DNA from 2 places in the Halobacillus amylolyticus genome. Region 2 is predicted to be linked to the other one. Evidence: riboswitches for the same ligand, from Rfam matches in the RefSeq annotation. Region 2 holds a riboswitch; the other holds the start of a gene.
The links. A riboswitch is a leader RNA that binds a small molecule or an ion and turns the genes downstream of it on or off. The one in region 2 is predicted to bind glycine.
Positions count from the first base shown of each region.

Region 1 (5,507 bases), 830 kb from region 2:
TTCAAAATAAATAGCATATGGTTTTAAACGTAGGTTCAAATTGTGATTGAGCAACTGATATAGTATTTGAGTCAATATATTTTGATTGTTTCCTAGATACTTTTAATTCACAGCATTCAAGCAATTTTCTGCATTTAATTTCAAAAGTTTCACATTAAGTGTACTCATAAATTTTTCCCTTTCAAAATTTGGGGGAAACGCTAAACCACTTTGTTAATTAGACGTTATCCCCTTACATTTATTGATGACCGAAACTTTTTGTTTGTCATAATGCTCCTTAAATAAATATTTCTTACAATTTAATAAATAAATTTTTAGACTAACTAACCAACTATACCATATTCCTTAGGAAATACTTATGTTCCTCACCCTATCCTCTCTTTTAAGCCTTACTAAATTAAACGGCCCTTTAATGGAATAAAACAGACCATACACTTTCAAAATGTATGGTCTGTATCATTATAGTTATTAAAGTTCTGTGACTACCGAGAAGGTTGTTGGACCTAACTTCAAAAATTTATTAAAAATTCTAGACCTTGTATAAGAGTTTAAGTGCAATAATCCAGCTCAACTCAAGGTGAGGCATTGAAGAAGCGTAGAAATCTTTTTTTTAAATAATGCGGACGGAAACGATGCCTTCGATCTGGTTTATTTGCGCTTCTAAGTCGGGAATGACATTACCGTTTACTTCATTATCAATATCAATCATGGTATAGGCATAATCTTCCCGGCTTCTGTTCACCATGTCAGCGATGTTCAAGTTGTAATTTGATAAAGCTGATGTGATCTGACCAACCATGTTTGGAACGTTATGATGATAAGCTGTCACACGGCGCCTCCCAGTATAAGGAAGAGAAGCATTTGGGAAATTCACTGAATTTTTGATGTTTCCTGTTTCCAGAAACTCCTCCACCTGGCGAGCAGCCATAATCGCACAATTTTCCTCTGATTCTTTCGTGGAGGCACCAAGGTGAGGAAGTGGAATGGCATTTTCCATTTCCAGCACGTTTTCATTTGGAAAGTCTGTCACATACTTACCAACTTTACCACTTTCAAGGGCAGCCGCCATATCTTCTTCGTTCACCAGCCCACCGCGGGAAAAGTTCAGAATATTGACACCAGGTTTCATCATGTTAAATGTTTCTTCATTGAACATGCCGCTTGTATCCTTTGTTAACGGAACGTGCACTGTAATGTAATCAGAATAGGCAAACAGCTCCTTCATTGTCATGGCACGTTGCACATTACGAGACAGGTTCCAGGCAGTATTAACTGAAATAAATGGGTCAAACCCTATGACATCCATATCGAGGTCTAGTGCATCATTTGCTACTAGAGAGCCGACCGCTCCTAATCCAATCACCCCTAATGTTTTTCCTTTTATTTCTTTTCCGATAAATTGTTTCTTTCCAGTTTCTACAAGACTCGGAATCTCTTCGCCTTTTCCTTTTAACGTCCTGGCCCAGGATACACCGGAAAATAGATTACGGGATAACGCCATCAATGAAGTCAGTACTATTTCCTTTACAGCATTCGCATTAGCACCTGGTGTATTAAACACGACAATTCCACGTTCTGTATAATCTTCGACCGGAATATTATTGACGCCCGCGCCTGCCCTTGCAATTGCTTTTAGATTTTTGCCAAATTCCATGTCATGCATGTTATAACTGCGCACCACAATGGCGTCAGGATTCTCACTATCGTTATCTATTGTATAATTCACCTTTTCGAATACATCCAAGCCACGATCAGCAATGTTATTTAATGTTTTAATCGTGTTCAATTTGTCTTGTGTTAATGTGCTCATTTTGTTCTCCCCTTTACTCATGATTATTTTCAAATTCTTTCATAAAAGTGACCAGTGACCGTACACCTTCTATCGGCATCGCATTGTAAAGGCTTGCACGCATGCCCCCTACAGATCGATGGCCTTTCAACGTCTCAAGTCCCTCTGCCTTTGCTTTCTTAATAAAATCGGCATCTAATTCCGCCGACGGGCTGACAAAAGGAATATTCATAATCGAGCGACTGTCTTTATCTACTGGAGAAGTAAACAGCTCCGATTCATCAATAAAGTCGTACAATAGTTGCGCTTTTTCACGGTTGATACGCTCCATTTCCTTAAGCCCGCCAAGCTCTTTTATCCATTCAAAAACCAGTTTCGCCATGTAAATGCCAAATGTCGGTGGAGTGTTATACAAGGACCCGCTATCACTGTGCGTTTTATAATCAAGCATGGCCGGACAGTTTTCCGATGCTTTCCCAATTAAATCTTCTCGAATCACAACGACGGTTAACCCGGCAGGTCCGATATTTTTTTGCGCTCCAGCATAAATCAGACCATATTTAGAGACATCGATTTCTTCCGACAAAATATTCGATGACATGTCGGCTACAAGTGGGATGGTCCCTGTATCAGGAACTTCAGTAAATGCCGTTCCCTCAATTGTGTTATTCGTCGTAATATGGACATAATCCGCTTCCGGATCAGTCATTCCGCTGTCGACTACCGGTATATTAGTGAAATTGGCATCCTCTGAGGAAGCAACCACACGAATGTCACCATATTTCTTAGCTTCTTTGATCGCCTTCTTCGACCAGGACCCTGTATTGACATAGTCCGCTTTCCCACTTTTACCAAGGAGATTCATCGGTACCATAGCAAATTGCTGCGAGGCTCCACCTTGGACAAATAGAACTTTGTAATCCCCTGGAATATCCATCAGTTCTCTTAGCAGCTGCTCAGCCTCCATGATAATCTCTGTAAATAACTCCGATCGATGACTTAACTCCATCACAGACATTCCCGAATCCGCATAATTAACTAACTCTTTTTGTGCCTTTTCTAATACTGGTAGTGGCAATATAGAAGGTCCTGCTGAAAAATTATAAATCCGCTTCATGTTAATCAAACACCTCATTCATATTTATTAAAAATTACTAGTAATCCTTGGTCAAAATAGTATAAAAAAAGAGATTGGGATTCCCCAGCCTCTTAAGTGTCAGAATAACAATAAGTACTTGCTATTCTTCTGTCCTTTTTGCCTGAGATTGTGAACCCTTCGGCGATGCAATAGTTGCATTCTCTCCAGAAACTGCTCCTGTTATAGTGTGACCCATAACAATCAACGCTTATTTAGTTATAAAAATGTTAAGTGACTAGTTTAGTAGATAAAAAGTATTGTATTGTTCGTTTTTAAGACAAGAAAATTTGTATAAGTGGATTATAAAACATATTACCAAACTTCTCAAGAGAGATAAAACAAGCAGTTTATCTCTTTTCTTTATGATAGCGCTTACCTTGTTTGTTTAAAGGGATTAGAATAAAATACGAATATTTTATATATTGTAATAATTTTTATTCGCTTTTTCTTGTGTATTCCACACGCTGAATCATTTAGTGTCAAAACAAAAGAAATGACGCGGCCTCCCCTTTGTTAGGAAACCGCGCCATTTCGGCACTTTGATGGATGATTCCGATTGGGCTCGAACCAACGACCTCCACCCTGTCAAGGTGGCGCTCTCCCAGCTGAGCTACGGAATCACATTATGTAACATTTTGTTGTAAGGACAAGTACTAATATACATGGCTATCGTATCGATGTCAACGATTTTCACTGTTTTTTATTTTATGATGAATTTCTTCCCTTTCAAAAAAGATCGATTCTCCTTTTTTTCAAAATTATATGATAAAATAGAAGTGATACGTTTACATGATTTACGATGCGGTAATTTCCATTAGCAAACTTGCTCGGATGTTAGGAGGTGGTCAAATGGGGAGAGACGGTACAATGCAGGAGTACAGCATCAATAGCCAATACTTAAATGAAGAAATGACGTTAAACGTGTACACACCCAAAAACTTCTCGCCACTGTATAAATACCATTTCTGCATTATGCAGGATGGAAATGACTACTTTCAGATGGGACGGGCTGCAACGCTGAGTGATCAGCTTCATGCAGATAAAGAAATTGAAAATACGATTTTTATTGGTATTCATTATCATGATAAGTTTGACCGTCGGGATAAATACCATCCTGATGGAAAAAGGCAGGGTGATTATGTTAACTTTTTAGTAAGAGAAGTTGTTCCTTTTCTAGATGAGGAGCTCCCTGGCTTTTATATGGGAAATGGACGTACACTGGTCGGCGATTCGTTAGCTGGTACACTTGCACTAATGACAGCCACTCGTTTTCCAAATGTATTCGGTAACGTCATTATGCAAAGCCCATATGTTGACCCTCACGTTATGGAGGTCGTAAAAACGGTGAGGGATTTATCTTCACTGTCGATTTATCATACGATTGGAAATAAGGAGACTTCAGTAAACACCACAGATGGGGCAACAAAAGATTTCTTAAAGCCCAATCTCAATCTAAAAGAATACTTATCACATCAGCCTTTATCTTATGTTTTTCATGAGCTCGACGGTGACCACACATGGAAATCCTGGCAGCAGGATTTAAAGCGAGCTTTACAAACGATATTTGGCTAATGCCGCAAGTAGCGTGTAATGAAAGAAATAGGAGGGATCAACCGAATGAAATATGGTATAGCAATTTTTCCATCAAAAAAAGTACAGGATGAGGCAAACTCTTATCGTAAACGTTATGACCCGCATTACGCTCTGATTCCACCGCATATTACTGTTAAAGAGCCCTTCGAAACAGATGAACAGGTACTTGAATCAACGATTATTCCTGAATTAAAAAGAATTGCCAAAAGTACAACTTCATTTTCCATAAAGATATCCAAAGTTAGTTCTTTCTCACCTGTTACTAACACCATTTACTTAAAGGTCGACCCATCTGACGAAATTGTGAAACTCAATCAGAATCTGCACGAAGGAATTATCCCTGATAATAAGGAGTATTCTTTTGTTCCTCACATCACGATTGCTCAGAAGCTTTCCGATGAGGAGTTCTCTGATGTGTATGGGAGTTTAAGTATGGATAGTTTTGATATTGTAGACAAAGTTGATCGTTTCCAACTCCTCTATCAATTAGAAAATGGGGCTTGGAGCGTCTACGAAACTTTTCGGTTTGGTGAACAGTAATGCATCCGGATATTCGGAAAGTAACAAAACATGAAGAACTTAGCGATGCCCACCGTGTTAGGCGTAACGTTTTTATAAAAGAACAAGGGGTTTCAGAACAAGACGAGCATGATGCCTTCGAGGACCAGGCTACACATATCGTGGGGTATTTTGATGGAGAACCGTTTGCAGCTGCTCGACTCAGATTTATTGAGGATTATGCTAAGCTTGAAAGAATTTGTGTAGAGAAGGCTCACAGAGGCAATTCCTTCGGCAAGCAAATCATTCACTACATGGAAACAGTGATTAAAGATGAAGGATATTCAAGGGCCAAGCTTAACTCGCAAACTCACGCAGAAGGCTTTTATGAAAGTCTCGGATACCGTACTGTGTCGGAAGAATTCATGGATGCCGGCATCCCTCATGTAACAATGATTAAAGATTTATGAACACATGGTCTGCCTTTTC
Region 1 is NZ_CP095075.1:1,197,506-1,203,012, forward strand. Features, by position in the region: partial or broken gene MUO15_RS06290 (GNAT family N-acetyltransferase) at 1-168, opposite strand, end outside; gene MUO15_RS06295 (phosphoglycerate dehydrogenase) at 611-1,810, opposite strand; gene serC (3-phosphoserine/phosphohydroxythreonine transaminase) at 1,824-2,906, opposite strand; glycine riboswitch at 3,026-3,105, opposite strand; tRNA gene MUO15_RS06305 (tRNA-Val) at 3,475-3,547, opposite strand; gene MUO15_RS06310 (alpha/beta hydrolase) at 3,777-4,499, shown strand; gene MUO15_RS06315 (YjcG family protein) at 4,545-5,060, shown strand; gene MUO15_RS06320 (GNAT family N-acetyltransferase) at 5,060-5,488, shown strand.
Region 1: another riboswitch for glycine. It lies ahead of serC (3-phosphoserine/phosphohydroxythreonine transaminase); the one in region 2 lies ahead of gcvT (glycine cleavage system aminomethyltransferase GcvT).

Region 2 (5,507 bases):
CTAGCTCAAAGCGGAAACCGTCCGCTTTGGAGTGGCGATCTAGTTGAGAAACAAAAGCGATTTAATCAACGCAAGCCTTTATACGAACAAGTCGCCACAGAAACGATACAAGTTGACAACAAAAATCCTGAAATGATTGTAGAGGAGATTATTTTTTGTCTAAAGAACAACGATTTTGAACATACTAATGAGTAATTAATCGTAAGGAAGGGATCTCTATGAAGAAAAATGAGTATGTTCAATTTCTTACTGAAGAAACGCTGAAGTATATGCATATGTCTAAACAAGAAAAGCTCGATCGAAGGGTGGAGAGACCCTCTAAGAGGAGTTCTTCTTATTGGTTTGGAATCTTGCCTTTCGCTTTGAAAATAATGAAACGTAAATGGCAGAAACATAGTTAAAAGAGGCTCAGGGCATGAGCCTCTTTTTGTTTTGTATTAGGAAATAAACGAAATGGGATTGTTCTGAGATCTATCTCATGACTGGCCAAAGCACCTGAAGCAAATGTTCATTGCTGAAATAATTGTTGGCTGGTTTGCTGTGATAAATAAAATAATCCGCCATTTGCAATTTGTATTGAAATTCTTGGTTTATACCTTACATCAAGCTGTTCAAGTTCTTTTTCATAATATTCTTCATCAACGTCATCTGATGTAAAAAAGCGATGCAGTAAATCTTTTTCATCCTTTAGTTGATGTAATGAGTGCACTTCCCATTGATCGTCTAAAGAAGTAAGACGTTCATTTGCATATCGAATAATGCGCTGATAGCCGCTTTCGATACGTACGATGGGTGTCATTGGGAAGCTGAAATCTGATACAGTTGATTGAAAATCAATCTCCCAAATCTTGTCCATCATTTTTGTGATCAGTGCACCGTTAATTAGATTTAATCCAATAGATAGAATTTCGTCACGCGTTTGCTTGCCACGGTAGGTCACTTTTATATTCAACACCAACCACGGATGCAGGGCTTGATTCACTGACAGGGAAGGAAGATATTCATAAAGTCTTGTCGAGTAGGAGCGGTCAATAGCTAACTGGTACATTTGATGAAGCTTTGGCGTTCCTGCGTGGAGATGGATTCCACTATCTTCCTCCATAATTCCATCCGTGAAAGTTAGGCTCATTGCCTCTCCCACCCGGTTCATCTTTTTCATATAGTGCCAATAAAATGGCCGATTCATAAGTGCTTCATCCATGTCATTTGTAAGCTGGATATGCATAGACTTGTTACTTTTCTCGGTAATGGTGCATCCATGAGTTGTAAAAAAGTCTTTAGCAAATTGAAAATACATACTAGCTGTCAACTTAATTCCCTCCGCTCATTTACGGTATATTCAACGTAGCTGACAAGGTTATTTAATTTAATGTTCATTTCTCCCTGACTTTCTGATTGCTTCATAATTGACTGAATCTGGTCGTCGAAGCTGCCGCCGGGTATATGTTCTAAAATATGGTCAAGGTCTCCGACAGCCTGTTTAAATATCTCGATTTTTTCATATAAAAGGTTCAATATTTGATCCTCAATGGTGTTTTCAATCGCAAAATTATAAATATGAACGTCTTTCTCCTGCCCGAAGCGATGTATTCTGCCAATCCGTTGCTCAAGGCGCATCGGATTCCATGGTAGGTCATAGTTGATCATATTGTTGCAAAATTGCAGGTTAATGCCTTCAGCCCCAGCTTCTGTGGTCACCATGACTTGCGCCTTTGTTTTAAAGAGATGTTTCATCCAGTCACGTTTACTCTTATTAAATTTGCCACTAAAAGGAACAGAGGTAATCCCATGTTGTTGCAGATACCATTGTAAATAAAATTGACTGGCCCGATATTCTGTGAAAATAATGAACTTTTCAGCAGATTTATCCATGATTTCAACGACCCGTTTTGCTTTAACGTGGTGGGGAAGTGTGCCTAAACGATCGATTAGTTCTGCCAACATGGTAGATTTGCCTTCTTGTTTGTTCTGCATGGATTGTAATGACATATAACAAGCTTCTCTTGTCGAACAGAGTTCTTTTGCTAACGTCAGCCATGTGAAAGAAGGAGAGTTGGATTTTAAGGCTGCAAGCTCTTCGTACATTTTCTTTTCCTCATCAGTAAAAGTAAGACGGACATTTGTCACGTGTCGTTTTGATGAATCAAGCCCTGTATCTTTCCTGCGGTTACGAATCATCAGCTTACTGAGTAAGGAATGGATATGCTGGTGGGTACCGGAATGTTCAAGGGACGTTTTACGATATTTCTTTTTAAAAGTCGTTAAATCACCAAGGTATCCGGGTTTCAAGATGGAAACTAGATTGAATAAATCACTCAAATTATTTTGGATAGGTGTAGCTGTAAGTAATAAACAATATGTTTTTTTTAATTGCTTGACGAATTGGTAATTTTTTGTTTGATGATTTTTTAATTTGTGAGCTTCGTCAATAATAATCAAGTCATAAGGGATCGACAAAATTTCCTCCTTGTGAGCTTCTCTTTTAGCCATATCAATCGATGTTACAGTAATATCCCAATCCTGCCAGGCTGCCTGTTTCTTTCGGGGAGAAAAGGCCTGAATATAAAATTTCTCGTTTAATTCTTGAACCCACTGATTTACGAGGGAAGCGGGAGTTAAGACGAGAACCTTCTTTGCCATTCCTCGAATCATGTACTCTTTTAAAATAAGGCCTGCCTCCAGTGTTTTTCCAAGTCCAACTTCGTCAGCAAGAATAGCTCGTCCATTCATTTCATGGACAACCTTTTCACATGCATCGATTTGATGATCTAGAAAATTAACATGGGGCAGATGTTTTGGGGATAGTAATCCATTAAACTCTGGGATGGACCGATATTCTAAAGCCTTGTAGCCGAGCTTAAACTCGTTCCATGAACAAAGGGAATCGGGTTGAGCAAGGTTCTCTGACAGAGAGAGTATATAGTCTTGGTCGTAATGTGTCTCAACCATTTGATCAACTCCTATACTAATAATAAAAAGAATTCATATAAATTTGAAATCGGCATTCGTTCTTATGGTAGGCTATGGTATAATGAAGCAGAAATTTAAGATAGTTTGTCACATAGCTTTACAGGTTAGTATGCCCAAATTAATCTAAGAAAATACTAGTAGCGGATGATTGCAAGGGGAGAGACTACTTTTGTGGCGCCGAAGGAGCAAGCAATCAATGATTGCGAATCTCTCAGGCAAAAAGACCTTTGTAGGACGCAACTCTGGAGAGTGTTTACGATAGGTAAACCACCCAAGAAGCAAGCGGACGAAAACGTCATTGTGTACGTTTTTAAAAACGCCAAACTTTCTGGTGAAACGGACAGAGACTCCCGATAAAGCGGTAGAGTCTCTTTTTTTATGCTTAATTAGATCTTATAGGAGTGATAGGATGACTGAATTGAAGCGTACCCCCCTTTTTTCTGAGTATAAGAGGTTAGAAGCGAAAACGATTGATTTTGGAGGATGGGATTTGCCTGTCCATTTTTCAAGTATTAAAAAGGAGCATGAAGCGACTCGTACAAAGGCAGGCCTTTTTGATGTTTCCCATATGGGAGAGGTCACGGTAAAAGGAAAAGACAGTCTTGACTATTTACAAGGGATGTTAACCAACGATGTGTCAAAGCTTGAGCCGGGAAAAGCACAATATACGATTATGTGCTATGAAGATGGTGGCACGGTGGACGATTTAATTGTTTACATGTTAGCTACAGATTATTATCTTCTTGTCATCAATGCAGCAAATCGTGATAAGGATGTGCAGTGGCTTAAGGATCATCAAAAAGGAGAAGTGACCATCACAGATGTCTCTGATGATTACGTTCAACTTGCACTTCAGGGGCCACAGGCAGAACAGGCATTGCAGCAACTGACAACTGCAGATCTGTCTTCGATTAAATTTTTCCGTTTCTTGCAGGATGTTTCGTTCAGCGGTGTTGAAGATAAGGCCATCGTTTCACGTACCGGTTATACAGGTGAAGATGGCTTTGAAATTTATCTTCCTGCTGCATCAGGTCCGGCCCTGTGGCGGGCAATTTTATCTGAAGGTGAAGCTTTCGGGGTGCAGCCAATTGGGCTGGGTGCTCGTGATACGCTGCGTTTTGAAGCTAACTTGGCATTATATGGCCAAGAACTCAGTTCTGAAATCACGCCAATTGAAGCAGGACTTTCTTTTGCTGTGCGAGTGAAGAAAGATGCAGATTTTATTGGTAAAGAAGTACTGAAAAAGCAAAAAGAAGAGGGAACAGCACGCAAGCTAGTCGGTATTGAAATGATCGACAAAGGCATCCCGCGTACCCATTATGAAATATTAGATGGTGAGAAGTCGATTGGATTTGTCACAACGGGGACACAATCACCGACACTAGGAAAGAATGTCGGTCTTGCTCTGCTGGATAGTGAATATACAGACGAGGGGACAGAAGTCACTGTTGTAGTACGTAAACGTAAGTTGCAAGCAAAAGTTGTCAAAACACCTTTTTATAAACGATAAGAATGAGGGGGAAGAGTTATGGAATTCCGTTATTTACCGATGACTGAACGCGATAAACAACAGATGATGGAAACAGTTGGTGTCAAGTCAACAGACGAGCTGTTTGCAGATATACCTGAAAATGTACGCTATAAAGGCGATTTAAATATCAAAGCTCCCAAAAACGAATTTGCACTTATGAAGGAACTCACACAGCTTGCTGGGCAAAATGTCAATCTGAAATCACATACCTCATTTCTAGGGGCTGGTGTGTACGATCACTATATTCCTTCTATTGTCGATCACGTCATTTCAAGATCTGAATTTTATACAGCCTATACACCTTATCAGCCAGAGATCTCCCAAGGGGAGCTTCAGGCGATATTTGAATTTCAGACAATGATTTGTGAGCTTACAGGAATGGATGTGGCTAACTCATCCATGTATGACGGTGGAACAGCTCTTGCTGAAGCGGTTAACCTTTCGGCTGGACAAACGAAGAAGAAGAAAGTGCTCGTCTCAAAAGCGATCCACCCAGAGTCGATGGCGGTTATCCATTCATACGTCAAAGGACCTGGGGTAGAGGTTGTTGAAATCGATCATAAAGATGGTGTAACAGACCTTGATCAATTAGAAAAAGAGTTGGATGAAGATACGGCTAGTGTAGTTGTACAATACCCTAACTTTTTCGGACAAGTAGAACCACTTCAGCAGGTGCGTTCTATTGTAGATACACAAAAGAAAGCAATGCTGATCACCTCAAGCAATCCATTATCCCTAGGATATCTCACGCCACCGGGTGAATTCGGGGCCGATATCGTTGTCGGGGATGCTCAAGTATTTGGAATCCCCGCCCAATACGGTGGACCTCATTGTGGTTATTTTGCTACAACCAAGAAACTTATGCGTAAAGTACCAGGGCGTTTAGTCGGCCAGACCAAGGATGAAGAGGGCAGAAGAGGGTTCGTTTTAACACTGCAAGCTCGTGAGCAGCACATTCGTCGTGACAAGGCGACTTCAAATATCTGTTCAAATCAGGCGTTAAATG
Region 2 is NZ_CP095075.1:368,798-374,304, forward strand. Features, by position in the region: gene MUO15_RS01990 (shikimate kinase) at 1-195, shown strand, start outside; gene MUO15_RS01995 (YqzE family protein) at 219-401, shown strand; gene MUO15_RS02000 (YqhG family protein) at 509-1,309, opposite strand; gene MUO15_RS02005 (DEAD/DEAH box helicase) at 1,306-2,949, opposite strand; glycine riboswitch at 3,115-3,207, shown strand; glycine riboswitch at 3,211-3,316, shown strand; gene gcvT (glycine cleavage system aminomethyltransferase GcvT) at 3,380-4,480, shown strand; gene gcvPA (aminomethyl-transferring glycine dehydrogenase subunit GcvPA) at 4,499-5,507, shown strand, end outside.